3 regions of the Rhodococcus wratislaviensis genome follow, and region 3 is predicted to be linked to each of the others. Evidence: riboswitches for the same ligand, from Rfam matches in the RefSeq annotation. Region 3 holds a riboswitch; each other region holds the start of a gene.
The links. Region 3 has a riboswitch for S-adenosylmethionine ahead of WKC72_RS38785 (aminotransferase class V-fold PLP-dependent enzyme). Riboswitches for the same ligand answer to the same signal wherever they lie in the genome.
Positions count from the first base shown of each region.

Region 1 (9,696 bases), 2.2 Mb from region 3:
GTGAGGGGATTCGACATCCGCATGGCGGCGAGCGCGGGCACCCACGACCAGATCGCGCCCAGTGTCACCACACCGATCACGGCCACGAGCGCGAAGGCGCTGCGCCAGCCGAGCGTCTGGCCCAGCCACGAGGCGACGGGAACGCCGACGACGTTGGCCACCGACAGTCCCATCATGACGAGAGCGACCGCCCTGGCCCGCTGACCGCGGTCCGCGAGGTGCGCCGCCACGAGGGCCGCGACACCGAAGTAGGCGCCGTGCGGGAGGCCTGCCACGAACCGCGCGGCCATCAGCACGGCGTAGTTCGGCGCGAACACGGTGGCGGCGTTGCCGATCGTGAACGCCGCCATCAACGCGATCAGCAGCGTCTTGCGGGGCACCCGCGCGGTGAGCGCCGCGATGAGTGGCGCGCCCACGACCACACCCAGCGCATACGCCGAGATGACGTGCCCGGCCGTCGGCTCGGTGATCCCGAGACTCGACGCCATCTCGGGCAGCAGCCCCATCGCCACGAACTCGGTGGTCCCGATCCCGAAGCCACCGAGCGCGAGCGCAATCATGGCGAGCTTGCGGACGGAGGGATGTTGCGCGATGACACCGAGGTGCTCGGGGCGGACGGGGGTGGAAGTGCTCACAGAAGAACTTTCGACTAGGCAGAGATACGGCTACGCGGCGCACGGCGCCTCGTTGCGCAACGACCCACGTCGAAATTCTCTTCCCCGGATTCCGCTTTTCGCGCATCGAGCGACCGTGAGATGACTCACCCGGGGCCCGGAGACGCCGAACGGGACGCCCCGTGAGGGACGTCCCGTTCGTAACGCTGTGGCTCGGTGCCTACTGCTCGGCGATGGCCTTCTGGAGGTTGATGTCCAGCGCACCGAGGAACTCCTCGGTGGTCAGGTAGCCCTGGTCGCCGCCGACCAGCATCGCGAGGTCCTTGGTCATCTGGCCACCCTCGACGGTCTTGATGACCACGTCTTCGAGCTTCTGGGCGAAGCCGATGACGTCGGGGGTGTTGTCCAGCTTGCCGCGGTGCTCGAGTCCACGGGTCCACGCGAAGATCGACGCGATGGGGTTGGTGGACGTCGGCTTGCCCTGCTGGTGCTGACGGAAGTGACGCGTCACGGTGCCGTGTGCGGCCTCGGCCTCACACGTCTTTCCGTCCGGGGTCAGCAGCACGGAGGTCATGAGGCCGAGCGATCCGAAGCCCTGCGCGACGGTGTCGGACTGGACGTCGCCGTCGTAGTTCTTGCAGGCCCAGACGTAGCCGCCCTCCCACTTGAGCGCCGACGCGACCATGTCGTCGATGAGGCGGTGCTCGTAGGTGAGGCCTGCCGCGTCGAACTCCGGCTTGAACTCGGTCTCGTAGACATGCTGGAAGATGTCCTTGAACGCGCCGTCGTACGCCTTGAGAATGGTGTTCTTGGTCGACAGGTACACCGGGTAGTTCTGCTGCAGGCCGTAGTTGAGCGAGGCGCGCGCGAAGTCCTCGATGGACTTGGTGAAGTTGTACTGTCCCTGGACGACGCCGCCGCCCTCGGGGAAGTTCACCAGTTCGTGCTCGATCGGCTCGCTGCCGTCCTCGGGCGTGTAGGTGATCATCACCTTGCCGGGGCCGGGGACCTTGAAGTCGGTGGCGCGGTACTGGTCACCGAAGGCGTGACGGCCGATGATGATCGGCTTGGTCCAGCCCGGAACCAGTCGCGGAACGTTGGAGATGATGATCGGCGCGCGGAAGATCGTCCCACCGAGGATGTTGCGGATGGTGCCGTTGGGCGACCGCCACATCTTCTTGAGACCGAATTCCTCGACGCGTGCCTCGTCCGGGGTGATGGTCGCGCACTTGACGCCGACGCCGTGCTTCTTGATGGCGTTGGCCGCGTCGACGGTCACCTGGTCGTCGGTCTCGTCCCGGTACTCGATGCCGAGGTCGTAGTACTCGAGGTTCACATCCAGGTAAGGATGGATCAGTTTGTCTTTGATGAACTGCCAGATAATGCGCGTCATCTCATCGCCGTCGAGTTCGACGACGGTGCCCTCAACCTTGATTTTGGACATGGGTGCTTCGCGTCCTCCTAGGAAGTTTCCCTGGTTACACGGTTGCGGGCGCACTTTGTGAGTGGGTCCGCGAACGGTTCGCTTATCAAACGTAGACGGTCAAGGCGGCCCCTGGGGAGACCGCACCTAAACAAGACAAGCGTACTGCTATGCGAGCGGCTCGCAACATGTGGGGCGCACGACCCACCCCTACTCGCGGGTAACTTTTCCCTGCTAGCGGCCCTGATCGGTGCCGTTTCCGGTCGTTCCGCCTCAGCCGCTAAGATTCACTCCAGGTCATGAGTGCCAGCAACGAGCCCCGGCTAGCTGGCCGGCAACCCTCCACCGCGGTGGGGTGCCCCGGGTGATGACCTGGTTCCCTGATTCATACAACAGTCGGGTGACAAGCGCGGGTCCGACATCGGAGGTTCATGATGTGTTGTTGTTGTCGTAGATAGACCCCAGACAAGCCCTGCGCGCGAACGACCCAGCACTCCGTCCGCGCCTCGTCAGACCACTGGAGTAGACAGCACATGACCGAGAACTGGTCGTTCGAGACCAAGCAGATCCACGCCGGGCAGACGTCCGACGCGACCACCAAGGCGCGGGCGCTGCCGATCTACCAGACCACCTCGTACACGTTCGACAGCACCGATCACGCTGCCGCGCTGTTCGGTCTGGCCGAGCCGGGCAACATCTACACCCGCATCATGAACCCCACGCAGGACGCGGTCGAGCAGCGCATTGCCGCACTCGAAGGCGGCGTCGCCGCACTGTTGCTGTCCTCCGGACAGGCAGCCGAGACGATCGCGATCCTGAACCTCGCGGAGGCGGGCGACCACATCGTCTCCAGCCCGCGGCTGTACGGCGGCACCTACAACCTCTTCCACTACACGCTGCCCAAGCTCGGCATCGAGGTCTCGTTCGTCGAAGACCCCGACGACCTCGAGCAGTGGAAGGACGCGGTCCGGGACAACACGAAGGCGTTCTACGGCGAGACCATCTCCAATCCCCGCAACGACGTCCTCGACCTGCCCGGCATCTCCGGGATCGCGCATCAGCACGGACTCCCGCTGATCGTCGACAACACGGTGGCCACCCCCTACCTGATCCGCCCCCTCGAGCACGGCGCGGACATCGTGGTGCACTCGGCCACCAAGTACCTCGGCGGCCACGGCACCGCGATCGCCGGTGTCATCGTCGACGGCGGCACGTTCGACTGGACCCAGGGGCGCCACGGCAACTTCACCACCCCGGACCCGAGCTACCACGGCGTCGTCTACTCCGAACTCGGACCGCCCGCGTTCGCCCTCAAGGCGCGCGTGCAGCTGCTCCGCGACCTCGGTTCGGCGATCTCCCCGTTCAACGCGTTCCTCATCGCGCAGGGCCTCGAGACGCTGAGCCTTCGGATGGAGCGACATGTGTCCAACGCGACCGCCGTCGCCCAGTACCTGGAGGCGCGACCGGAGGTCGTATCCGTCGGATACGCCGGGCTCCCGTCGTCGCCCTGGCACGACCGGGCGAAGCAGATCGCGCCGAGGGGTGCGGGCGCCATCGTGACGTTCGAACTCGCAGGCGGCATCGACGCGGGCAAGAAGTTCGTCAACGCGCTCACCCTGCACAGCCACGTCGCGAACATCGGCGACGTCCGCTCGCTGGTGATCCACCCCGCGTCCACCACACACTCCCAGCTGACCCCCGAGGAGCAGGCCGCCAGCGGCGTCACCCCCGGACTGGTCCGCCTGGCTGTCGGCATCGAAGGGATCGACGACATCATCGCCGATATCGAGACCGGACTTACGGCGGCGGCATCTTGACCGTGAGCGCTGTACAGAACCTGCCCGTGGCGGACGGACGTCTCGGCACCATCGACATCGGATCGCTCGAGCTCGAGAGCGGGACGGTGATCCCGTCGGTGTCCCTCGCCGTGCAACGATGGGGTGAGTTGTCCCCGAACCGCGACAACGTGGTGCTCGTCGAGCACGCCCTCACCGGCGACTCCCACGTCACCGGACCCGTCACCGACGAACACCCCTCCCCCGGCTGGTGGACCGGAATGGTCGGTCCGGGTGCGCCGATCGACACCGACGAGTGGTGCGTCATCGCGACCAACGTCCTCGGTGGCTGCCGCGGCACCACCGGTCCCGGTTCGATCGCCGAGGACGGGCGCCCGTGGGGCAGCCGCTTCCCGGAGATCTCCATCCGCGACCAGGTCGCGGCCGAGAAGAAGTTCACCGACCTGCTGGGCATCGACAAGCTGGCGTCCGTCGTCGGTGGTTCGATGGGCGGAATGCGCGCGCTCGAGTGGGCCGTCACCTACCCGGACCAGGTGGCGTCAGCGCTCGTTCTCGCCGTCGGAGCCCGCGCGACCGCCGACCAGATCGGCACGCAGACCACCCAGATCGCGGCCATCACCAGCGACCCCGACTGGCAGGGCGGCGACTATCACGGCACCGGCCGTATCCCCCGGGCCGGACTGCGCATCGCCCGCCGGATCGCGCACCTGACATACCGCAGCGAGAGCGAACTCGACTCCCGGTTCGCGAACTCGCCGCAGGACGGCGAGGACCCGTGGCGCGGCGGACGGTACTCCGTCGAGAGCTACCTCCAGCACCAGGCCGACAAGCTGGTCGGCAGATTCGACCCGAGCACGTACGTGCTGCTGTCCGAGGCCATGAACCGGCACGACGTGGGCCGCGGTCGCGGTGGCATCGCCGCGGCGCTGGGGAAGATCACCGCACCCGTCATCGTGGGCGGCGTCGACTCCGACCGCCTCTACCCGATCCGCCTGCAGGAGGATCTGGCCAACGACATCCCCACCTGCGACGGACTGCGCGTGCTCAACTCGCGGGACGGCCACGACGGGTTCCTCACCGAGGCCGCCGCAGTGGCGAAGCTGCTCTCCGAGACGATGCAGCTGGCACGCACCGGGCGCTGACACCGGCGCGGGCGACGCCCGCTCGGACCGCTAGTCGGTTCCGAGCGGGTCGATCGACACGGCCAGCCACACGATCGCGCCCCCGACGGCGACGAGCGCGCCCACGTCGAAGGGCTTGCTGCGCACCGCGAGCAGCCCCACGCGCTCCGACGGCATCATCAACCGGAAGACCGCCGCGAGCAGCGTGGCGACACCGAACACGAACGCCCCTCGCCGCCACCGATCCGCGAGCACGAACACCACGGCCACGACGATGACGACGAGGACTGCGAGCATCGGCAGGTTCTTCTTCGCGAATTGCCCCCAGTCGGCCATCTCAGCCGAGAGACGCTGCGACACGCTCGGCCCGCTCCACGACGTTGGTCAGCAGGAAGGCGCGGGTGAGCGGTCCGACACCACCGGGGTTCGGGGACAGGAAACCGGCGACCTCGGCGACGTCCGCCGCCACGTCGCCGCGCAGTCCGTCCTCGGTGCGGCTCACACCCACGTCGAGCACCGCAGCGCCGGGCTTGACCATGTCGGCCGTCACCAGACCGGGAACACCCGCCGCCGCGATGACGATGTCGGCGCGGCGGACCTCCGCGGCGAGGTCCCGCGTGCGGGTATGGCAGAGCGTGACGGTGGCGTTCTCGCTGCGCCGGGTGAACAGCAGACCGATCGGGCGGCCCACGGTGACACCGCGACCGACGACGACGACGTGCGCCCCCTCGATCGGCACCTCGTACCGGCGCAGCAGGTGCAGGATGCCGCGCGGCGTGCACGGCAACGGCGCCTCCTTGCCCAGCACCAGCCGGCCCAGGTTGACCGGGTGCAGGCCGTCGGCGTCCTTGTCGGGGTCGATGCGCTCGAGGGCCGCGTTCTCGTCGAGCTGCTTCGGCAGCGGCAACTGCACGATGTAGCCGGTGCAGTCGGGGTTGGCGTTGAGCTCGTCGATGGTGGCGTCGAGCTTCTCCTGCGTGATGTCACCGGGCAGGTCGCGGCGGATCGAGGTGATCCCGACCTTCGCGCAGTCGTTGTGCTTCCCGCGCACGTAGGCGGCCGACCCCGGGTCGTCCCCCACCAGAACGGTGCCGAGACCGGGCGTGATGCCCTTGTCCTTCAGGGCGCTCACCCGCACCTTCAGGTCTTCGAAAATCTCGTCGCGGGTCGCCTTGCCATCGAGGATCGTTGCAGTCACGTGCCCCATTGTTTCAGGTTCGCCATACGCGCGTCAGGTCGGTTCCACCACGAGCCCGTTGGCCGTCGCGTACGCGATGGCCTGGGTGAGCTCGATCTGCGCCTTGTCCAGCGACACCGCCGTCCACAGGTTCGCGTCGACGTGGGCCCCGCGCAGGTCCGCGCCGTCGAATTTCGCGCCGCCGGTGCGGGCGCCGAACAGATCCGCCGCGCGGAGTACGGCGCGGCGGAGGTCCGTGCGGACGAGGTTGGCTTCCCGGAACCGGCAGTCCGTGAAATCGAGTCCGCGCAGGTCCGCGCCGCCCAGCGACGCGAGCGTGAAATCGCATTCGTCGAAGACCATCGGGCGCAGCCTGCAGTTGTCGAATTCCGAACCGAGGAAGCTGCAGTTGCGGAACTCGCTGTGCCACAGCGTCGTTCTGGTGAACGAGCACGAGCGGAACGCCGTCCCCACGTGACGCGACTCGGCGAGGTCGGCGCCCGTGAAATCGCATTCGGTGAAGATCACCGACTCGGTGCGGAGTTCACTCAGGTCGGCGTCGCGGAAGTTGCATTTCGTGTAGTGCCGCCGCTGCCAGTTCTGCGCGGGGAGTCGTGCGTCGCCGTAGTCCTCACCCACCACCTCTTCTACCGGATCCATGCGTCCATCATGCCGCCTCGCGGAGTGCCCCTAAGCTGTGCGGGTGTTCCGAGTGATGTTCCACGAACCCCGAATCCCACCCAACACCGGCAACGCCATCCGCATGGTGGCAGGCACCGGGTGCGAACTGCACCTCGTGGGTCCACTCGGCTTCGACCTGTCCGAGCCGAAACTCAAACGCGCCGGGCTCGACTACCACGACCTGGCGTCGGTGACCGTGCACGAGAACCTGGAGGCGGCCTGGGCGGCGGTGGAGCCTGCGCGGGTGTACGCCTTCACCGCGCACGCCACCGTGTCGTACGCCGACATCGCCTACCAGCCCGGCGACGTTCTGCTGTTCGGTCCCGAACCCACCGGACTGTCGGAGGAGGTGCTGGCCGATCCACACGTGACGGAGCGGCTCCGCATCCCCATGCTGCCCGGCCGCCGGTCGCTGAACCTGTCGAACGCCGCGGCCCTCGTCACGTACGAGGCGTGGCGCCAGCACGGATTCAGCGGGGCTGCGCTGTAGCCCCGACAGCTGCGGCCCCCACACCCGCGGCCGCGCCGGCACCGAGGGCGATGTCGAGGAAGTCGCGCGCGGCACCCTGCACGCCGCGCACCGGGTCCCAGACAGCGGAGAGCCGCCGCGGAAGCGTCAACCCCTCCACCTGGACGGAGGCGAGCCGGCCGTCGGTCAGGTCGGCTGCGACCGCCAGCGAGGACAGCACGGCCGGCGCGTTGCCCGCCACCACCGCCGCCTTCACCGCCGTGCACGACGTCAACTCCAGCAGCGGCGGGACGCACTGCGGCACCGCGTTCTCCAGGGTGGTGCGCGTCCCGGAACCGGACTCCCGCTGGATCATCGGCGTCGCGGCGAGTTCGGACACGGGAATCGGTGACCGGCGGACCCATTCGTGCTCCGGTGGCACCACGACGACCAGATGGTCGCGGCCGATCTCCCGTACCTGCAGCCCGGCCGGAATGTCCGGGCCCTCGACGAACCCGAGATCCGCCTCACCGGACAGCACCCGGGCGGTCACCTCGGACGAGTTGAGGAGCCGGACGTTGGTGACCACGTTCGGGTACTTGCGCCGCATCGCGACGGTCCACCCGGGAACGAGGTACTCGGCGATCGTCATGCTGGCCGCCACCGTCAGCCCGGCCTGCCGTTCGCCGCGCAGCGCCGCGACACCCGATGCCAGTTCCTCGGCCGTCGCGAGGATGTGGCTCGCCCACTCGAGGATGAGCGCGCCCTCCGACGTGGGCCGCACCCCGCTGGCGCCGCGGCTGAACACCTTGATGCCGAACTGGCGTTCGGCCGAACGCACCCGGGCGCTGACGGCCTGCTGGCTGAGCCCGTGTTCGCGCCCCGCCGCCCCCATGCTTCCGAGCCGCTCGACGGACAGCAGGACGTCGAGGGCACTGAGTTCGGGTACTCGGGGAGACAGCGGCACAACCCAAGGCTAGTCCCACAAACGCGATTTGTGGGTATTCAACTTCAAGCCTTCTACCGGCCACGACGATGCGTCGGCAAGCTCTAGGTATGACCCCGAATTGGTTCGCAGCAGTGATGGGCACCGGCATCGTCGCAGTCGTCGCCGCGGCATTTCCGGCCGGCGGTCCGGTGGCCCGGACGGCGGCCGAGATCTTCTGGCTGATTGCCGTGACGCTGCTCGTGGTGCTGACGACCGCGCTGGTGCGTCACTGGATCCGTCGCCGCGACGACGCACTCGCGGACGCCCGCAGCCACACGATGTTCCCGTTCTACGGCGCCGTGTCGATGGCGGTGCTGACGGTCGGCGCGGGCACCGGATCCGCGGGTCGCGAACTTCTCGGCGGTGTCGCCGTCGCCGCGTCGACCACCCTGTGGACCCTCGGGACCGCCATCGGGCTCGTCACCTACGTGGTGATGGCGCGGCGGCTGACCCGGCCCCACCAGGTGACCCCGGTGCCGTCCTGGCTGATGCCCGTCGTGCCGCCCATGGTGTCGGCCGCTACCGGTGCCGCACTGGTCAAGCACCTCCCGGAGGGCGCGCCGCAGGTCGCGATGCTGGTGGTCTGCTACACACTGTTCGCGCTGGCGCTGAGTGCCGCACTGACCGTCGCCGTCGTCGTCGGACGCCATCTGCTGAGCAACGGGCTGCCCGACACCCCGCTCGTGCCCACGCTGTGGATTCCGCTCGGCGTGATCGGACAGTCGGTGGCGGCGATCAATCTGCTCGGCGGCGCATCCGGCCACGCCTGGCTGCACTCGGTGGGCGTGGTCTACGGGACCACGGTCGGCGCACTCGGCGTCCTCGCCCTCGTGACTTTGGTCACGGTGACCGCCAGGGCCTTTCGCCGCGGGCTGGGATTCACGCCCAGCTGGTGGAGTTTCACGTTCCCCGTCGGCACCTGTGCGCTGGGCGCGAACTCGCTGGGCGTCGCGCTGGACTCGGTGGTGATCGTCGGCGCAGGCGTGACCCTGTGGTGCGCACTGGTCCTGATCTGGAGCACCGTCGCGGTCCGCACACTGCGGCACGCCGCCGGGCAACGGGGTGGGCGCGCGGTCCGCGACGGTTCCGCGGCGCACGCCCTCAGCGCGGTCCGCTGACCGGAATAGTGATCCGGGGTGTCAGGCGCCCGACTCGATGGGCCGTCCGGACTGCATCCACGCGGACGTCCCGCCCGCGACCGACACCGCGTTGATCCCCCGCGCGTTCAGGTACTCCGCCGCCTGCAGGCTCCGGCCGCCCACCCCGCAGATCACGTAGACGACCTCGGCTTCCGGGATCTCGTCCACACGCGCGACGAACTCACTGAGCGGAATCAGCGTCACGCCCGGCACCCGCGCCTGGGCGTACTCGTCGGCCTCGCGCACATCGATGACGGGGGCACCCGACGCCAACGCGCCGTCCAGGGCATTCAGGTCGACTTCGATCAT
Region 1 is NZ_CP150488.1:6,287,329-6,297,024, forward strand. Features, by position in the region: gene WKC72_RS29205 (MFS transporter) at 1-635, opposite strand, end outside; gene WKC72_RS29210 (NADP-dependent isocitrate dehydrogenase) at 835-2,058, opposite strand; SAM riboswitch class IV at 2,333-2,453, shown strand; gene WKC72_RS29215 (bifunctional o-acetylhomoserine/o-acetylserine sulfhydrylase) at 2,571-3,854, shown strand; gene WKC72_RS29220 (homoserine O-acetyltransferase) at 3,851-4,975, shown strand; gene WKC72_RS29225 (DUF3017 domain-containing protein) at 5,006-5,290, opposite strand; gene WKC72_RS29230 (bifunctional methylenetetrahydrofolate dehydrogenase/methenyltetrahydrofolate cyclohydrolase) at 5,292-6,152, opposite strand; gene WKC72_RS29235 (pentapeptide repeat-containing protein) at 6,186-6,791, opposite strand; gene WKC72_RS29240 (tRNA (cytidine(34)-2'-O)-methyltransferase) at 6,835-7,302, shown strand; gene WKC72_RS29245 (LysR family transcriptional regulator) at 7,283-8,227, opposite strand; gene WKC72_RS29250 (TDT family transporter) at 8,317-9,366, shown strand; gene WKC72_RS29255 (rhodanese-like domain-containing protein) at 9,388-9,696, opposite strand; gene WKC72_RS29260 (DUF4349 domain-containing protein) at 9,693-9,696, opposite strand, start outside.
Region 1: it holds a riboswitch for S-adenosylmethionine, as region 3 does, so the genes downstream of both, WKC72_RS29215 (bifunctional o-acetylhomoserine/o-acetylserine sulfhydrylase) here and WKC72_RS38785 (aminotransferase class V-fold PLP-dependent enzyme) in region 3, are expected to answer to the same signal.

Region 2 (9,696 bases), 2.7 Mb from region 3:
ACTGGACGTCGCGCTGGGCGCGTCGCCGCCTGCCCCGCCGAGCGGACGGGTGTCGTTCGCCGGCGATGCCACCGGGCTGGTGGACCTGTTGCGGACCCTGGATGCGCACGTCGACGGCGTGCGCCTGCATCCCGCCGTCGTCGACGAGGACCTTCCGGTGCTGGCCCGGTTCGTGGTTCCGGCGCTTCTCCGTGCCGGCATCGCCCACCGTCCAGTTCCCGGTTCGACCCTGCGCGGCACGCTGGGCCTCGACCGTCCCGTCACCCGATTCCAGGCCGAGCGCCTCGAACACTCCTCTCGCTGAAAGGTTGTGGAGAACATGACCGACAACTCGTACGCCCGACCCGGCGCCCAGGTGCACTTCGGTGTCTTCTTCCAGGGCGTCAACCACACGACGATCTGGTCGGATCCGTCGAGCGGATCGCAGATCGACTTCGAGACGTTCCGGCGGGTGGCACTGACCGCCGAGCGCGGCCTGTTCGACGCCTTCTTCCTCGGTGAGGGCCTGCGCCTGCGGGAACAGGAGGGCAAGATTCTCGATCTCGACATCGTGGGCCGCCCGGACGCGATCACCCAGCTCGCGGCGCTCGCCGGCATCACCCGGCACATCGGGTTGGTGGCCACCCAGAACACCACCTACAACGAGCCCGCCGACCTCGCCAGGCGGCTGTCCGGGCTGGACCTGCTGTCCGGTGGCCGTGCCGGCTGGAACGCGGTCACCACGGACAATGCCTGGACCGGTGAGAACTTCCGGCGCGGCGGCTTCCTCGATCACGCGGACAGGTACGAGCGGGCCGGGCAGTTCCTCGACACCGCCCGGGCGATCTGGGATGCGTGGGCCGACGGCGCGGTCGCGACGAGGACCGACGCGCCGTCGTGGGCAACCCCGGACGGGGTGCGGGAGGTGTCCCGGCGCACGTCGCAGTTCGACGTCACGATCACCCCCACGCTGCCGCGCAGCGCCCAGGGACACCCCGTCATCTTCCAGGCCGGTGACTCACCGGCGGGCCGGGACTTCGCGGCCGCGCACACCGACGTGATCTTCTCCCGGCACGGAACGCATTTCGACGCGGCGCTCGCCTTCGCCGAGGACATCAGGGCGAGAGTGCGTCGTGCGGGGCGCCCCGAGGACGACGTCAAGATTCTGCCGGGCACGCAGATCGTGCTCGCGGAGAACGCGTCCGAGGTGGAGGAGAAGGTGCGCTGGGTTCTCGAGGGCCAGTACACCGGGCAGACGGCGTTGTCTCTGGTCGGTCAGGTGTGGGGCCGCGATCTGTCCGATCGCGACCCGGACGGTCCACTGCCCGAATTCGATCCGGTGCCCGCGCCGATCTCCGTCACCCGCGGGGCGGCGCGTGACGGAAAGGATCCGCTCGCCATCGCCAGGGAATGGCGGGCACTGGCGGAGGCGCAGAACCTGTCGCTGCGTCAGGTGGCGATCGCGACCACCCAGCGCTCCGGTTTCGCGGGCACCCCCGGGCAGGTCGCCGACGAACTCACCCGGTGGGTTCGCAGTGGGGCGACGGACGGATTTAACATCTCGCCGTATCTGGTGCCCACCGGACTCGACGAGATCGTCGACCTGCTGGTGCCCGAATTGCAGGAGCGAGGTTCGTACCGAACGGAATACGAAGGCTCCACCCTGCGTGAGCACCTCGGGCTCCGGCCCGCCCTGTCGCGCCGGGAGGTCGAGTCCCGGCAGGCGGTCGGGTAGCGGGGTCCGTGTGGCGCCGCGACCGGCGATCTCTTACACTCGGTAACGACCATCCAGAGCGACCGAGAGACCTGGCTCGTTGACGTCGCAGCAACCCCCCGCCCTGCGGGTGCGGGTGCTACCGCCGGGATCGATGGAGGAACGATGTTGACCGAAGGTTTCGTGAGCGCCTGGGGGCGCCTGCACGTCGATCTCTGTCGGCTGTCCACCTCGATCTGTCACAGCTGACCTGATACCCCGATCCCTCGGGGTTCCGGCTCTTCACACCGCATCCGCGTCGGATCCGGTGTCCCTCACCTTCCTGTGCGCGTGAGCGCTGCCGATACGACGGGCAGCGCGCACGGCACTTCTTCGAGATCACGGAGTTCTCGGTGCCATCAGTGCTTTTGTCCTCGCCCCACCGCGGTGCCCGCATCGCAGCAGGTATCGGCGCCGCCGCCGTGCTGGCCACGGCGCTCACCGCCTGCGGTGGCGGTTCCAGCAGTTCCTCCGCGGATGCGGGCCCCGCACAGCCGGGCGGCACACTCCGCTACGGCCTCTCCCAGGCACCCACGTGCGCCGACCCCGCGCAGTCGGGCACGAATCAGACGATCTACGTGGCTCGTCAGGTGGTGGACTCGCTCACCGACCAGGACCCGGAGACGGGCGAACTGAAGCCGTGGCTCGCCGAGAGCTGGGAAACCGACGCCGACGCATCCTCCTTCACGTTCCACCTGAAGGAGGGGGTGACGTTCAGTGACGGAACGCCTTTCACCGCGGAGTCGGTGAAGAAGAATCTCGACGCCATCGTGAACACCCTCTCCGGCGCCAAGGCCCCGCTCGGTGCCAGCTACCTCGCCGGGTACACCGGAACCACCGTGATCGACCCGCTGACCGCGCAGGTCGACTTCGCCGCACCCAACGCGCAGTTCCTGCAGGCGTCGTCCACCCCGCAGCTGGGCATCCTGTCCGATGCGTCCGTCGCGAAGTCCGCCGAAGAGCGGTGCACCGGCAACATCTCGGGCACCGGACCGTTCACGTACGCCGACTACCAGCAGGACAAGTCGGTGACCCTCGCCAAGCGCGCCGGATACAACTGGGGTTCGGACGTGTTCGGCCACGACGGCGAGGCCTACCTCGACACCATCGAGTTCAGTGTCGTGCCCGAATCCGGTGTCCGCACGGGCAGCCTGTCCTCGGGACAGCTGGATGCGATCAGTGACGCGTTGCCGCAGGATGCCCCGCAGATCGAAGGCGCAGGCGGGCAGGTGCTCACCACGTCGAACCCCGGGACGCCGTTCGGTTTCCAGCCCAACGTGACTCGCGGACCGCTCGTCGATCCGGTCGTGCGCAGTGCGCTGGTCCCGGCGATCAACCGGCAGGAACTGGTCGACACCGTGCTCGGGCCCAACTTCAAGCCCGCCACCAGCACGCTGGCCAGCCGCACCCCCGGCTACGTGGCGCTGCCGGACGTGACATTCGACCCGGAGAAGGCGAAGTCGATCCTCGACCAGGCGGGCTGGGTTCCCGGTGCCGACGGCATCCGGGAGAAGGGCGGTCAGAAGCTGAGCTTCCCCGTTCTGTTCAGCTCCGTGTTCGCCGGCAACCAGGCCATCCTCGAACTGGTGCAGCAGCAGCTCAAAGAGGTGGGAGTGGATCTGCAGCTGAATCTCGTGTCCACCCCGGAGGCCACCGCTCGCCAGAATGCCAAGGACTTCGACGCCACCTATTACAACAGCACCCGCGCCGACGGTGACATCCTCCGCACCCAGTTCGGACTCGAGGGCCGCAACCTGAACAACCGCGGACCGATTCCCGCGCTCGACGCCGTGCTCGCGAAGCAGCTCGCCACCACCGACACCACCGAGCGGAGCGCGCTCGTCGCCGACGCCCAGCAGCAGGTGCTCGACAACGGCCTGTGGATCCCCACGGTGGAGTTGTCGCAGGCGATCGGCGCCGGCCCGAACGTGCAGGACCTGAAGTTCGAGGCCTCGGCCCGGCTCCAGTTCTTCGACACCTGGATCAGCGGACGCTGAGCCATGATTCGCTACCTCGGACTACGCGTGCTGCAGGCGATCGCCGTCCTGTGGGCGACGTTCACCGTGTCGTTCGCCGTGCTGTTCCTGTTGCCGTCCGACCCGGTGAGCATCGCCGTCGACTCGGCGACCGCCGGAACGACGGTCGACGCGGCCGCCGTCGCGGAGCTGCAGGCGCGGTACGGCCTCGACCAGCCGGTGTGGGTGCAGTACTGGAATTCGCTGAGCCACGCCGTCCGCGGTGACTTCGGGTACTCGATCGCCACCGGGCAATCGGTGACCGAGGCGATCGGGAACGCGGTCCCCAGCACGCTCGCGCTGGCGTCCGCGGCGCTGCTCCTCGCGGTCGTGTTCGGGGCAGCGGTCGCGTTCCTCGCCACCTACACCAGGGTCCACTGGGTGCGGAATCTGCTGTTCTCGCTGCCTCCGCTCGGTGTCGCGGTGCCGACGTTCTGGGTGGGACTGATTCTGCTGCAGCTGTTCTCGTTCCGGCTGAAGGCCTTTCCGGCGTTCGGCGACCAGGGGATCGCGACGCTGGTGCTCCCCGCGGTGACGCTCGCGCTGCCGACCGGCGCGGTGATCGCCCAGGTGCTGGCGGCGAGTCTGCAGACCACGTGGCGGCAGCCGTTCATCGAAGCCGCGCGGGCGAAGGGCGCGTCCCGCTGGCAGATCCAGACCCGGCACGCGCTGCGCCTGTCGAGCATTCCCGCGTTCACCATCGCCGGTGTGCTCGTGGGGAATCTGCTGGCCGGATCGGTCGTCGTCGAGACGGTGTTCTCGCGCTCCGGAGTCGGGCGGCTCACCCAGACGTCCGTGATGGCGCAGGACATTCCGGTGGTCCAGGGAATCGTGGTGCTGAGCTCCGTCGTCTACGTACTCGTCAATCTCGCCGTCGATCTGCTCTACCCGCTGATCGATCCCCGGATCGTCGAGGGCAGGCGCAGTTCGGACCGCAGCGGCGGCGCGGATGTGGAGGAGAAGGTTCATGTCTGACATCCTCAGCAGGGAACTGATCGACGAGGCCGAGGGTTTCGGCACTCCGCCGGTCGAACCGCCGCCCGTGATCGCGTCCGAGTCGGACAGCCGCGGACGCCGCGTGGTGACGTGGTTGCGTCGCAATCTCGTGCTCGTGGCCTCGGCCGCGGTGCTCCTCGTCGCGGTCGGATTCGCGGTGGCGCCGTCGGTGTTCGCGAGCGGCGACCCGCTGGTCGGGGTGCCCGCCGAGAAACTGCAGGCGCCGAGCGCCGCGCACTGGTTCGGCACCGACAACATCGGCCGCGACGTGTATACCCGCGTGGTCCACGGCGCCGGATTGTCGCTGACCGCAACGTTGTTGGCCGTGGGCATCGCACTGGTCGTCGGTTCGCTGATCGGCCTGCTGTCCGGTGCCGTCGGAGGTGCGCTGGACGCCTTCCTGATGCGCGTCGTCGACGTCCTCCTGTCGATCCCCGCCCTGCTGCTCTCGCTCGCTCTGGTGACCGCGCTGGGATTCGGCACGGTCAACGTGGCCATCGCGGTGGGCGTGTCGCTGATCGCGAACTTCGCCCGCGTGATGCGTTCGGAGGTGCTGCGCGTGCGCCGGTCGCTGTACGTCGAGGCGGCGTTCGCGTCGGGTGTCCGCTGGCACACGGTGCTGCGCCGCCACGTTCTGCGGAACTCGTACGCGCCCGTCGTGGCACTCGCCGCCGTCGAGTTCGGGATGGCGGTCCTCGCGGTGTCGTCGCTGAGCTTCCTCGGGTTCGGCGCGGTGCCGCCCACCCCGGAATGGGGCTCGCTGATCTCCGAGGGCCGGAACTACCTCGCCACCGCGTGGTGGATGACCACCCTGCCCGGACTGGTGATCGTGGCCGTCGTGCTGTCGGCGCACCGACTCGGACATGCGCTCGAACAGAGGGAAGTGCGATGAGTTCGACCACTACTGCTGCGGCAGGCACCACGGCGCCGCTCCTCCAGGTCTCCGGACTGCGGGTGGCGTACGGGAGCGTGAGCGATCCCGTCGTGGCCGTGAAGGGCGTCGACCTCACGGTCTCGCGCGGCGAAGTGGTGGCCGTGGTCGGCGAGTCCGGCTCCGGAAAATCCACCACCGCGCACGCCATCCTCGGGCTGCTCAGCGGATCCGGGCGGGCCGTCGCCGGCACCGTCACATTCGACGGTGAGCGTCTCGACACCAAGTCGGAGCGCGCACTCGGACGGGTCCGCGGCGCCCGGATCGGCCTGGTTCCCCAGGACCCGACGACGTCGCTCAACCCCGTCCTGCGGGTCGGCGCCCAGGTGGCCGAGGTGCTCCGGATCCACGGTCTCGCCGACCGGCGGACGGCCGCCGTCGAGGCGGTGCGCATTCTCGCCGAGGCCGGGATCGACAAGCCCGAGGTGCGGGCGAGACAGTACCCGCAGGACCTCTCGGGCGGGCAACGGCAGCGCGTCCTGATCGGGATCGCGCTGGCGTGCAGCCCCGAACTCGTGATCGCGGACGAGCCGACCAGCGCACTCGACGTCACGGTGCAGCGCCGGATTCTCGATCACCTCGACGCGCGGATCGCCGAATCCGGCACCGCGGTCCTGCTGATCACGCACGATCTGGGTGTCGCAGCCGACCGCGCCGACCGGATCGTGGTGATGAGCCAGGGTGAGGTGGTGGAAGCGGGCCCCACCCGCGAGATCCTCGAGAACCCCCAGCACGAGTACACCCGCACCCTGCTGGCCGCGGCGCCGAGTCTCTCGGTGGGACGGGGGCCCAGCCGCGCCGCGGAGGCGGGCGGGGCCGAACCCGATGTCCTGCTGCGGGTGTCCGGGGTGTCCAAGACGTTCCGGATCGATCGGCGCACGGCCATCGACGCCGTCGATGACGTGTCGTTCGAGGTCCCCCGCGGGCGCACCCTGTCGCTGGTGGGGGAGTCGGGGTCCGGCAAGTCCACGGTGGCCCGGATCGCGATCCGGTTGGAGTCTCCCACCGGAGGCCGCGTCGAGTTCGACGGCCGGGACATCACCACCCTGCGCGGCGGCGCGCTGCGCGCCCTGCGGCGCCGAGTGCAGATCGTGTACCAGAACCCCTATGCGTCCCTCGATCCGAAGCTGGCCGTTGCGGATATCGTGGCGGAACCGCTCGGTGCGTTCGGTGTCGGCATCCGGGCGGAACGGGAGGCGCGAGTCGCCGACCTGCTCGAGCAGGTCGCGTTGCCGCGCACCTACCTCGAACGCCGACCGGCCGAGTTGTCCGGCGGCCAACGGCAGCGGGTCGCCATCGCCCGCGCGCTCGCGCTGCACCCCGAACTCGTCGTGCTCGACGAACCGGTGTCGGCGCTGGACGTCTCGGTGCAGTCGCAGATCCTCGGGCTGCTCGAGCGCCTGCAGCGGGACCTCGGGCTCAGCTACCTGTTCATCTCACACGACCTCGCCGTGGTCCGGCAGATCAGCGACACGGTCGCGGTGATGCGGTCCGGCCGCATCGTCGAATCGGGCACCGCGGCGGAAATATTCGACAATCCCCGCCACGACTACACCCGGCAGTTGCTCGACGCCATCCCGGGACGATCCGTCGTGCGTCCACGTTCTGCACAGCTGGAGGAATCGATTCATGCCTGAGCCACACGACCCGCTCGTCGCCGTCGATCTGTACGGCACGGGAATTCATCCGCAGTCCTGGCGTCGTCAGGACTCGCGCGCCGAGGACCTCTTCACCGCCGGCTACTGGACCGGCCTGCTCGGGCAGGCCGACTCCGCCGGAGTGGACCTCGCGTTCGTCGGCGATACCTTCGCGATCGCCACGACGGGACACGCCGATCAGCGTGGACAACTGGACGCCGTGGCGATCGCCGCACGGGCCGTCGCGTCCACCGAGCGGATCGGCCTGGTTCCGACGGTGACCGTCACCCACACCGAACCGTTCCACGTGTCCAAGGCCATCGCGAGCCTCGACCACGCGTCGCTCGGCCGCGCCGGATGGCAGGCGGACGTGTCGGCCGGTCAGGCGCAGGCGAATCTGTTCGGGCGCAGGGACGCACAGGATGTCGAGAGTCTGTGGGCGGAGGCGGCCGACGCGATCGAGGTCGTCAGCCTGCTGTGGGACAGCTGGGAGGACGACGCCGAGATCCGCGACGTGCGCACCGGCCGCTTCATCGACCGGGACAAGCTGCACTACATCGATTTCGAGGGCACGCACTTCTCCGTGAAGGGTCCCTCGATCACGCCGCGATCGCCGCAGGGGCAGTCGCTGATCGTGATAGGTGCGCGGGACGAGCACTCCACCCGGGTCGCCGCGGCGCGCGCCGACGTGATCCGCATCGGCGCGCCCACCGTGGACGCAGCACGTGACGCCGCGGACCGGGTGCGACGTGCCGCCGCCGAGGCGGGCCGGGACTCCGCCTCGCTGCGGATCCTGCTGGACGTCGAGGTGGTGATCGCCGCGACCGCCGACGCGGCGGAACGCGACCTCGCCCAGCTCGAGAACTGGTCCGGCAGCCGATACGAGCCGGCGTCGATTCTCCATCGCGGCGACGCGCCGGGACTCTCCCGCCTGATCACCGACGTGGTGGGCGCCGGGGGCGTCGACGGCGTGACCCTCCGGCCGCTGGCGCTGACGTCCGGCCTGAACGAGATCACCGAGCGCGTCCTGCCGCTGCTGCGCCCGGGCGACCGAGCGCCCGACAGCGGAGTGCTCCGGGAGCGGCTCGGCTTCACCCGTCCCGTCAATCACTTCGCCGGGCAGGACTGACATCATGAGCAACCAGCGCAAGCAGATTCATCTCGCCGCGCACTTTCCCGGCGTCAACAACACCACCGTGTGGAGCGATCCCGAGTCGAAGAGTCAGATCGACTTCGACTCGTTTGTGCACCTCGCGGAGACCGCCGAACGCGGGTTGTTCGACTTCTTCTTCCTCGCCGAGGGCCTGCGCCTGCGTGAGCACCGAGGACAGATCCACGACCTCGACGTGGTGGGCCGGCCCGACACGTTGACGGTGCTCGGCGCGCTCGCCGGAGTCACCACACATCTGGGCCTGGCGGGGACGATCAACACCACGTTCAACGAACCGTACGAGCTGGCACGGCAATTCGCCTCGCTCGACCACCTGTCCGACGGCCGGGCCGCGTGGAACATGGTGACGTCCTCGGACGCGTTCACGGGGGAGAATTTCCGGCGCGGGGGATACCTCGACAAGGCCGACCGGTACGTCCGCGCAGGCGAACTGATCGAGGGCGCCCGCAAGTTCTGGGACAGCTGGGATCAGGATGCGCTGCAGATCGACCGCGCCCGGGGAGTGTTCGCCGCGGACAACGCGATTCGCGACGTCACCCACTCCGGCTCCCAGTTCGACATCCGGGGACGGTTCACGATTCCCCGGAGCCCGCAGGGGCATCCGGTGCTGCTGCAGGCCGGTGACTCCGATGAGGGCCGCGAATTCGGCGCCGCCCAAGCGGATGCGATCTTCACCATTCACGGATCGCTCGAGGACGGTCAGAAGTTCTATACGGACGTCAAGGGCAGGCTGGCGAAGTACGGGCGCAGCCACGGCGACCTCAAGGTGCTGCCCGCGGCGACCTTCGTGCTGGGCGACTCCGCGGCGGACGCGGCCGAGCGCGCCGATCACATCCGGCACCAGCAGGTGGGCCCACAGACGGCGATCGCGTTTCTCGAACAGGTGTGGGGCCGTGACCTTTCCGCGTACGACCCGGACGGTCCGCTACCGGACGTCGAACCGGCCGACGACACGAACATCACCCGCGGCCGGGTCCGGCACGCGACGGACCCACGCGAGATCGCTGCCGCGTGGCGGGCGAAGGCGGAAGCCGAGAAGCTCAGCATCCGTGAACTGATCATCGCGGTCACCACCCGCCAGCAGTTCGTCGGCACCGCCGCGCAGGTGGCCGAGGAGATCGACCGCTACGTGCAGGCGGACGCGTGCGACGGCTTCATCCTGGTACCGCACCTCACTCCGGCCGGGCTCGACGAGATCGTCGAGACGGTGGTCC
Region 2 is NZ_CP150488.1:2,609,758-2,619,453, forward strand. Features, by position in the region: gene WKC72_RS11815 (LLM class flavin-dependent oxidoreductase) at 1-304, shown strand, start outside; gene WKC72_RS11820 (NtaA/DmoA family FMN-dependent monooxygenase) at 320-1,714, shown strand; SAM riboswitch class I at 1,761-1,854, shown strand; gene WKC72_RS11825 (putative leader peptide) at 1,859-1,942, shown strand; gene WKC72_RS11830 (ABC transporter substrate-binding protein) at 2,095-3,729, shown strand; gene WKC72_RS11835 (ABC transporter permease) at 3,733-4,722, shown strand; gene WKC72_RS11840 (ABC transporter permease) at 4,715-5,635, shown strand; gene WKC72_RS11845 (dipeptide ABC transporter ATP-binding protein) at 5,632-7,311, shown strand; gene WKC72_RS11850 (LLM class flavin-dependent oxidoreductase) at 7,304-8,440, shown strand; gene WKC72_RS11855 (NtaA/DmoA family FMN-dependent monooxygenase) at 8,445-9,696, shown strand, end outside.
Region 2: it holds a riboswitch for S-adenosylmethionine, as region 3 does, so the genes downstream of both, WKC72_RS11825 (putative leader peptide) here and WKC72_RS38785 (aminotransferase class V-fold PLP-dependent enzyme) in region 3, are expected to answer to the same signal.

Region 3 (9,696 bases):
CCTGCGCGTGACGTGCACCACCGCGGGTGGTGCGGAGTTTGCGCTGCTACGGCTACCGGACTAGATATATGTGTAACTGTTCGTCTCATGTATCCCTCTGCCATCGGAGTACCTGTGCCTGTCGCTGCCATCAACAGTCGTTTCGCGAATCGGTGCCGGCTCGCCGCAGCGGGGACGGCGTTCGCTCGACGCGGGATCGAGGGTGGACGGTGAGGTCGCCGCTCGTCCGGTGGCAGCTGATCGGATTCGTTCTCGTGGCCCTCATGGGCCTCGTCTACGTGGGTGCGACCCGGCATTCCCGCGTCCGCGAAAGCCCTCGTGGCGAACAGGTCGGCGATCGGCGAGCAGTACGTCGACCTTCAGCCCGCCACCGATCGCGGGCCGTTCCTGGCGAACGGGTCCCGTATCGCCGCCGAGGATGCGTCGACGCCGGTGCCCGTCGAAGAGTTGCTTGCCGGCACGCAGGGGTTGACGGAATCCGTGCCGATCGACGCGCTCCACACGGTCGTGACGGAACTCGGCGCGGCGTTCGACGGCAAGGGTGAAGACCTGCAATCGCTCGCGGATTCGTTCTCCGGGCTGTCGGCATCGGGCGCCGAATCGCTCGATCGGACAATGGCTTTGGTGCGCGACAGTCGCGCAGTGCTGGACACGCAGTCCGAACAGTCCTCTGCAATCAGGGATTTCAGTGCCGACCTGGACTCGCTTGCGGATCGGCTGCGCAGCAGCGACCCCGACGTCCGGCGGCTGATCGACAACGGAAACTCGGCGAGTGATCAACTGGGGCAACTTGTCTCGGCGGTCGCACCGAGTGTCACGACGAACCTTGCCAACCTGTCCGCCACGACGAAGGCGATCGCGGTGCAGGCCACGGCCCTGCAGACCCTGTTCGTGTACCTGCCGGGGGTGGCGGCGGCGTCGTCGACCATTGCGCCCGGCGACGGAACCGTTCACCTGGGCCTGGTGGCCGAGACCAACAATCCGCCGTCGTGCACCGTCGGCTACGAGGGCACCCAGGCGATCCTCGAGGAGATGAAGCGGAAGGACCCGAACTTCGACGACACGCAGCAGGACTTCCCGCAGAACACCGCGGCGTCCTGTGCGGCTCCGCAGGGCAGTCTCACCGGCGTCCGCAGTGCGAACCGGATCGTGTTCGGCGACCCCGCCACCGTGCAGCCGTGGGACTCGAAGCCGAAGAAGGACCCGAACAGGCTGGACCTCAACCCGATTGCGAACCAGCTCGCCCCGCTCCTCGGGGTGACCCCGAACTGACGCGGGTTCTTGCGCCCGGATGCCGGATCCTCCCGGGTTCGGGTTGACAACCGCGCGTCGATCCTGCAATCTTCGAAACAGGTCACGAGTACCAGCGTCAAGCCCCGGCTAGCTGGTCGGCAACCCTCCACCGCGGCGGGGTGCTCCGGGTGACGACCAGGCTGAGGTTCATACCGAACCCGGCAAGCGCGGACTCCGAGAGGGCACCGACCCTGCGACGAGTCCCTGACTACGAGGGATGTCGTGATGACTGCTGTATTGACCGCTGACGTGTGTGTTGCCCCCCTGGCCCAGGTTTCGGGCTCCGACCTGCGGGTTCCGCTCGTTCAGGGCGGCGACTGCGCCTACGTCAACTTCGACTACGCCGCCAGTGCCCCGGCGTTGGCGCAGGTGACCGACCGAATTGCGGCACTGCTTCCGACGTACTCCAGCGTGCACCGCGGCGCCGGCTACGCGTCGCGAGTGTCGACCGAGTGCTACGAGAAGGCCCGCGACTCGGTCGCCCGGTTCGTCGGAGCGGGCGAGGACCAGGTGGTGGTCTTCACCCGGAACACGACCGACTCGCTGAATCTGCTCGCCGGCTGCGTCCCCGGCAGCACCGTGGTCCTCGACATCGAGCATCACGCGAACCTGCTGCCGTGGAAGAACTCTCGCGTCGTGAGGGCGGCGGACACGCTGGACGAGACGGTCCGCCTGCTCGTCGCCGAACTGTGCTCCAAGCCCACCGCCCTACTCGCGGTGACGGGTGCGTCCAACGTGACCGGCGAGGTGCTGCCCATCGCCACCCTCGCCGAGGTGGCGCATCGTTGCGGCGCACGGATTCTCGTCGACGCCGCTCAGCTTGCACCGCACCGCCGCATCGATGTCGAAAAGTGGGGCGTCGACTACCTCGCATTCTCCGGACACAAGTTGTATGCCCCCTTCGGCTCGGGCGTGCTGGTCGGCCGCCGGGACTGGCTCGACGCCGCCGAGCCCTACCTCGCGGGCGGCGGAGCAGTCCGGAACGTGACCGTCGAATCCACCCAGTGGGCGCCCGCCCCTGCCCGGCACGAGGCGGGAACCCCCAACGTGCTCGGCGCGGCGGCGCTCGCCGCCGCGTGCGATGCGCTGTCCGAGCTGGACTTCGGCACGGTGGCCGAACACGAGGCGGCGCTCACCGGCCGGCTCCTCGACGGCCTCGGCTCCGTCGACGGCCTGGAGTTCCTGCGGCTGTGGTCGGACGCCCCCGACACCGTGGGGATCGTGACGTTCACGATCGACGGGTTCGAGCCGGGAGAGATCGCCGCCTACCTGTCCGCCGAACACGGAATCGGAGTTCGCGACGGGCGTTTCTGCGCCCATCCGCTGCTGGGACGCCTCGGCAGGCCCGACGGCGCCGTGCGGGTGAGTGTGGGTCTCGGAAGCTGCTCCGAGGACGTGGATCGGCTGGTCGACGCGGTGCGCACTCTGGTGGCGGGGCGTCGGAGCTGGACCTACGCCAACGAGAGCGGCCAGTGGAATCCGGTGCCGGAGACACGTTTTTCGCAGGACGCGCTAGTATGACCGCATGGCATCGCAGGCTGGGAGCGCAATGATTGCTCACTGGTGCCGTCGGCATGTCGATCTGTGCCGAACCGCCTCGGGTATGTGTTCGAGCTGACCGTTCTTCCAGCTCCGTTTCATTCACACGTCATTCCCGAGGAACCCCTATGTCTCGAGACAATGCCTTCGTTTCCCGTCCCCTCCGCGTCGCCGTCGAACTGACCGGATCGGGCCACCACCCGGCGGCCGAGGGCGCCGCAGGCACGCGGCCGATCAACGGTGCGGACTACTGGGTGGACCTGACCGCCGACTCGACGGATCAGCTCGACCTCACATCGTTCCCGCCGAACGTCGTTCGGATCCGGGCATCCGATCTGCGTGAGGCGCAGCAGGAACGCGCGCGGATCCGCGCCGAACTCGTCGCCGACGGTCGCGACCCCGACGGCGTCACCGTCCTGGTGGACCTCGAGGTGCTCATCGCCGGAGAGGCCCGCGCCGCACGCAAGGAGCTGGCCCTCCTCGACAGCGCCCTGGAGACACCGCGTGCTCCGGTGTCGTTGCAGTACATCGGAACTCCGGTCGGCCTCGCCGGACTCATCGCCGACATCCAGGCGGCAGGCGTCGCCGACGGTGTGACCCTGCTGCCGCTGTCGCTGCCCAGGGTTCTGGAGCAGCTCGTCGACGGCACCCTCCCGTGGCTGGAGGAGCGCGGTCTCGTCACCTCCGCCGACGCCGTCGACGAAGCGCTGCGTCGCTTCGAGCTCCCCCTCCGCGAGCGGGTGCTGGCGTCCTGACCAGGTCAGCTGCCGTTGTTCGCTGAGCCGAGCGGAGTGGGCCGGTAGTACCGGCCTTCGTGATACAGCAGGGGAGCCGAAGCGGAATCGTCGTCTGCCTCGGCATGGACGCGGGTGACGAGGCCGATGACGAGCGTGTGATCGCCGACGGGAATCAACTGGTCCACGATGACCCGCAACCAGCTGGGAGTTCCGTGGAGGACCGGTTCGCCGGTGTCGAGTCGCGCCCAGAGGGACACGTCGGCGAACCGCTGGTCGGCGCTCCGGGAGAATCGCTGAGCCAGGTGCTGCTGGTGCTCTCCGAGAAGGTGGATCACCAGCGAATCCGCGGAATGAAGTGCATCGATGCTGGACGAGGTGTTCGCGATGTTGAACGACACCAACGGCGGGTCCAGTGAGACGGAGGAGAACGAGGACGCGGTGAAGCCGACCGGGCCGGACCCCGAGTCGAGGGTCACGATGGTGACCCCGGCCGGGTGACGGCGGAGGGCTGCGCGGTAGTCGTCCGCGCAGATTCCGGGGGCGAGTTGAGGGTCGCGGGGGAGGTCCGAACCATCGACGGTTTCGGCGTTCTCGGCTCTGTCGGACAAATCATTCTCCGGGTCGGCCCGTCTGGGCACTGTGTCATTCTCGTTCACGTCACTCTCGTTCACGAGATCTGACGTCAACTATAGGGGCGTGGACCGACCGGGATTCAGTCGACGTCGATCGCCAGGCCCGCGGTGATCCGCACCAACTCCGAGAACGACGTGCGGAAGACGGTGTCCGGGTGGCCGGCGGCCGCCCACAGTTCGGCGTACTCGGACAGGGCGTTGTCGACGTACGTCGGAAGGTTCGTGGGATGTCCGAGCGGGGCGATACCCCCGATCGGCTGGCCGGTCGCGATCCGCACCATGTCGAGGGGTGCCCGGGTCAGATTTCCCTGCAGTCGCTTGCCCGTGTTCGCCAGATCCACCTCGTGCGCCCCCGACACCAGGAGCAGGATCGGATCGTCGTCCAGGAGGAACACCAGCGACTTGGTGATTGCCCCGATATCGACCCCCAGAGACTCCGCCGCCTCCGCCGCGGAGTGGGTGGAGTCGGGCTGGGTCACGATCACCCCGTGGTGTCCTCGCGCGATCAGAGTCTCGGCGACATGCGCGGCGTGGGGGTGCAGGGGCGTCGGCATGAACCAAGAGTAGGTCCATTCCTCCGGTACGACATCAAGAAGCGTCGTCCGACACGACATCGGAACGGGGCGTAGTCGATTCCGGCTTCCGGAGGCGCCGGACGGTGAACCCGAACAGCAGTCCGAGCCCGACCGCCGAGTAGAGCGCGAGGGCGAGGGCGGGCTGCCCCAGTCCGACGTCGTCGAAGTACACGATGCTGCGAATTCCCTCGGTGCCTGCGCCCGGGGTGATCCAGCGTCCGATGGCCGCGTAGAAGGTGGGGATGACGTTCGAACCGAACGCACCGCCTGCGCTGGGATTGCCGAGAATGACGAAGACGGCGATCGCGAGGGGCACTGCGAGGACGCCGACCGAGGCGCGCAACCCCAGCGTGAACACGGCGGTGCCGAAGACGACACCTGTTCCGAGAAGCCACAGCGGGAACCAGTGGCCCGCGAACGTGCCGAGCACGTGAGTGGTGATCAGGGCGCCGAGGGCACCGGACAGCACGGCGTACCCGAACAGGACAGCCGTGTGCACGGAGGCCTGACGCAGGGTCCGCGGGGCGCCGATGAACAGGCCGATCGCCGCCGCGAGCAGGTAGCCGCCGACCACCCATCCGACCGCCAGATAGAAACCGGACAGTCCGCGGTTGTCGTGCGCGCCTACCGGAATTTCGTCGCGCACCGTGAACTGGCGACCTTGGCTGTTCTCCACCTCCGCGAAGACCGATTCGAGCGCGCTGGAGATCGAGCTGCCGCCTGCACTCGCCGTGATCAGGGTGTCGGGGCCGACGGGATTCATGACGAATGCGCCCTGGATCTCACGGTCGTGGAGGAGTCGCCGGGCTTCCGCGGTGTCCGAGACGACACAGCCGCGCAGCGGCCTGCCGTCGATTGCATCGAGCCGGTCGGCGACCTGCTGGTCCGTGCCTGCGGGCAGTCCCTCCGCCGCGACGACACCGATCTCGATGTCGCGGGGCGTGGGCTGATGGAACGCGGCCACGTAGCTGAGGATGAAGCCGAGCTGGAGGAGGAGAACGCCGAAGACCAGCGCGACCATCACCCTGGGAGCGCCGTACTTCGACACCGGACTGTCGTGGTGCACGGGAGCCGGGGTGGGGGATTCGCTGTCGGTCATGGTCATCGGACGTCCTCGATCCTTGTCGATACCGTAGGTATTGAATACCCTAGGTATCGTGACTGAAGATCGTCAACCGGACAGTCGTCACACCGAATGGGCGCCGACGACGCGTCCCGGTCGTGATGTCGTGCGTCAGCGCCTCCTCGACGCGGCGGCGGAGGAATTCGCGGAGCGGGGCTTCAGCGCGGCCAGGCTCGCCGAGGTCGCGCGCCGGGCCGGGTTCACCAAGGGGGCTGTCTACTCGAACTTCGAGTCGAAGCAGGACCTGTTCGCCGAACTCTTCGCGGCGCGCTCACTCGAACTGGCGGGACGGGTCCTCGCCGAGATCGCCGGCCTGAACCCGTCGGACGCCGCGGGCAAAGGCGGCGAGGCCATAGCGTCGTGGATGGTGCGCGAGCCGGGCTGGTCGCTGCTGGTGCTCGAATTCGGCGTGCTCGCCGCACGTGACCCGCAGATCGCCCAGGCGTACCTGCGGGAGCGGCGGCAACTGCGGGGAAAGCTCGTCGAACTGATCGGTGAACGCGCACGGGAGTGGGGGGTCGACGACACGTTCGACGTCCGCATCACGGCCATCTCGCTGATGGCCCTCATCTCCGGCCTCGTGCTCGAACACTCCGTCGACCCCGAGGAAGTGGATCGGTCGACGATGGGCGCCGCGGTCACCGCACTGTTCGCGGGGGCCGTCGCGAGGGCCGGGCTGACCTGATCTCAGGCGGTCTGTGCGACGACACCGTCGAGGAAGCCGTCGATGTGGGCCCACGTGGACTCCTTGGCCTTCGGGCCTGCGACAAGTCCGAGGTGGCTGCCCGGCGCGGACTCGAACCGCACCGACGGAGAACCGGTGAAGACGTCCGTCGCCGCCCGGACCGACGGGATCGGCGCGATGACGTCCTCGGTGCCGCCGATCGCGAGAACCGGCACCGCGAGATCGGCCAGCGTGATCGAACCGTTCCGGGTATCGAAGCTCCCCGCGGCGAGCGTGTTCCCGAGGATCAGCTCGGTGCAGACCTGGCGGAAGAACCGGGCCGGATAACCCGGCATGTCGGCCATGAACCGGTCGATGGACTCCATCCGTGCGAGGGTCTCGGTGTCGTGCAGGTTCCGGGCGATGAACCACGGCTTGGTGAGCTCGCGCTGAAGTGCGGTGAAGCGGTAGCTTGCCTGGACCAGCGGCGCGGGCAGCCCGCCCATCGCCCGCGTCGCGGTGGTGAGGGGGCGATCGCCGGTGAACCGGCCGACCATGCGCAGCGGCGCGATCATGGTCACCGACTCGTAGTCGATCGGCGTGCCGATCGCCGTCACCGAGCCGATCGGCAGATAGTTCCGGCCCGCAGCCGTGAGCAGCGACATCGTTCCCCCGAGACTCCAGCCGATCAGGTCGACGGGTGCACCGTCGTGGAGTCGGGACACGCGGTCGACGGCCGCCGGGATGAAGTCGTCGATCCAGTCCTCGAATCCGAGGCCGCGGTCGGAGTAGCCCATGGTGCCGTAGTCGAGGAGATACGCCGCCTTCCCAGAATCGGCGAGGTGTGCGGCCAGGCTCTGGCCCGGACGGAGGTCGAAGCAGTGTGCGGGCGCCGCGAGCGGGGGCACGAGGAGGACGGGCCGGCCGCCGTCGGTCTCGGTGGTGTCGAATCGGTACAGGTCCTGATGGGGAGCCTCGTGGATGCGCGTCGACGGGGTTCGCTGGACCGGCGCGATTCCGCCGCCGAAGGACAGTCGCCAGGCGTTGCGGGTGAGCGTGTTCAGCGTCGGGTTCCAGGCGATGTCGAGCACGGATTTCCTCTCGTGGCGGCGCAGATCCTTCAGGTATCTGTGACGTCAACATACAGGTAATCTCGCGGTCGTCCGTCAGCGGGCGGCGAGCAGAACCCGCAGCACCGTCGCCGGCCGGAGCAGCGTCCCCGGACGCTCGAGAAGATGCGTCACCCGGAGGAACGCGGACCCCACCGCCGGGTCGACGGCCGCCGCCCGATCGAGCCGGGACGTGTACGCATTGACCAACCGGACCCGCGCCGACCGCCGTCCGGGCACGGCCGGAATCCGGAGGTCGTTGTCGACGGTGAGCGTCCACGCGGCGTCGATGCACCGGTTCGCCCCGCGGAGAAACCGGCGAGCGAGATGCGTCCGACCCGACCGCAGGCAGTCCCGCAGGATCGTCGCCTCCACCGCGGCGACGCTCATGCCCTGGCCGTAGATCGGGTTGAACGAGCAGATGGCGTCCGCGAACGGCAGATAATTCGACGGCAGATCGTCCGCGGAATAGTGCCGCCGGACCGTCGTCGGGATCCGGTACCGCACGCCGTCGTCCACCGGCTCGGCCGTGCGCAGTGCGTCGTACATGTCCGGGGCGGGGAACGACTTCACGAAGTCGAGGAATCCGTCCGGATCCAGTGGCGGCACGTCGTCCCCGTACCCGGCGAGAGTGACGATCCAGGTGCCGTCCTCCTGCACACCCATGAATCCACTGCGCGGACTCGACGGTCCCGGCGCCATCCCGATGCCGGAATCCCCGTCCAGGTGCGGCGGGTCGAGCCGGAAGTGTCGCGTCGCGTAGCTGACGTCCACTGCCAGCTGCGACTCGGCCGGTGGCGCGAACCCCAGTTCGCCGAGCCGGGCGACGGTCTGCGAACTGCGGCCGGACGAGTCCACGACGAGATCGGTCTCGACGACCTCCGGTGGGACGCCGCCCCGGTGCTGCACGGTCACCCCGGTCACCCGCCCGCCGTCGACGGTGAGACCGGTGACGTCGGAGCGGTCCAGTATCCGCACATTCGGCAGGGCCTCGACCCGCCTGCGCATCTGCCACTCCACGAGCGGCCTGCTCGCGAGAATGCCGGGGACCCCACTGATCTCGCGGGCCATCCGGTGCCCGTCGACGATCCACCGGATGTCGCCCAGCGCGTCGCCTGCGGTGGCGCCGAGGGCCAGGAGTTCGGACACGAACCCCGGCAGGAGGTCCTCCATCGCGGCCTGCCCGCCGGCGAGAAGGGCGTGCACGTGCCGGGCCTGCGGCACGCACCTGCGCGCGGTGGCCGTATCGGGCAGGACGTCGCGGTCGAGGACGACGACGCTCCGGAACGAGCCGGTGAGAGCCGCCGCGGCAAGCAGTCCCCCCATTCCGGCGCCGACGACTACGGCGTTGCCAACCGGGGTCGTCCGGTGCGTCATGCGGCTGTCCGTTCACAAGACGGTGCAGAGACCTCCAGGGTATTTCGCCTGACCTCGATCAGCGGTGGTTACTCTTGAGTAATGACCGAACAGAAGACCTGGAATGCGTTCACCGTCGAGCGCAAGGATCACGTCGCGCAGGTGACGCTCATCGGACCCGGAAAGGGCAACGCGATGGGCCCGGATTTCTGGAGCGAGCTCCCCGAGATCTTCCGTGAACTCGACACCGATCCGGACGTGCGCGCGGTGGTGATCGCCGGCTCCGGCAAGAACTTCTCCTTCGGTCTGGACCTGCCCGCCATGAGCGGCAGCTTCGGCTCCGTCCTCGCGGACAAGGCGCAGGCCGGCCCGCGTACCGCGTTCCACGACATGATCAAGCGGATGCAGTCCGGCATCAACGCGGTCGCCGACTGCCGCAAACCGGTGGTCGCGGCCATCCAGGGCTGGTGCATCGGCGGCGGCGTCGACCTGATCTCCGCGTGCGACATCCGCTACGCCAGCACCGACGCGAAGTTCAGCATCCGTGAGGTCAAGGTCGCGATCGTCGCCGACATGGGCAGCTTCGCCAGGCTTCCCGCCATCATCGGCGACGGTCATCTGCGGGAACTCGCGCTCACCGGCAAGGACATCGACTCCGGGCGCGCCGA
Region 3 is NZ_CP150488.1:8,473,420-8,483,115, reverse strand. Features, by position in the region: gene WKC72_RS38790 (mammalian cell entry protein) at 283-1,272, shown strand; SAM riboswitch class IV at 1,353-1,467, shown strand; gene WKC72_RS38785 (aminotransferase class V-fold PLP-dependent enzyme) at 1,519-2,814, shown strand; gene WKC72_RS38780 (putative leader peptide) at 2,819-2,911, shown strand; gene WKC72_RS38775 (hypothetical protein) at 2,961-3,587, shown strand; gene WKC72_RS38770 (flavin reductase family protein) at 3,593-4,102, opposite strand; gene WKC72_RS38765 (YbaK/EbsC family protein) at 4,282-4,755, opposite strand; gene WKC72_RS38760 (hypothetical protein) at 4,790-5,881, opposite strand; gene WKC72_RS38755 (TetR/AcrR family transcriptional regulator) at 6,006-6,584, shown strand; gene WKC72_RS38750 (alpha/beta fold hydrolase) at 6,587-7,654, opposite strand; gene WKC72_RS38745 (FAD-dependent oxidoreductase) at 7,730-9,049, opposite strand; gene WKC72_RS38740 (crotonase/enoyl-CoA hydratase family protein) at 9,131-9,696, shown strand, end outside.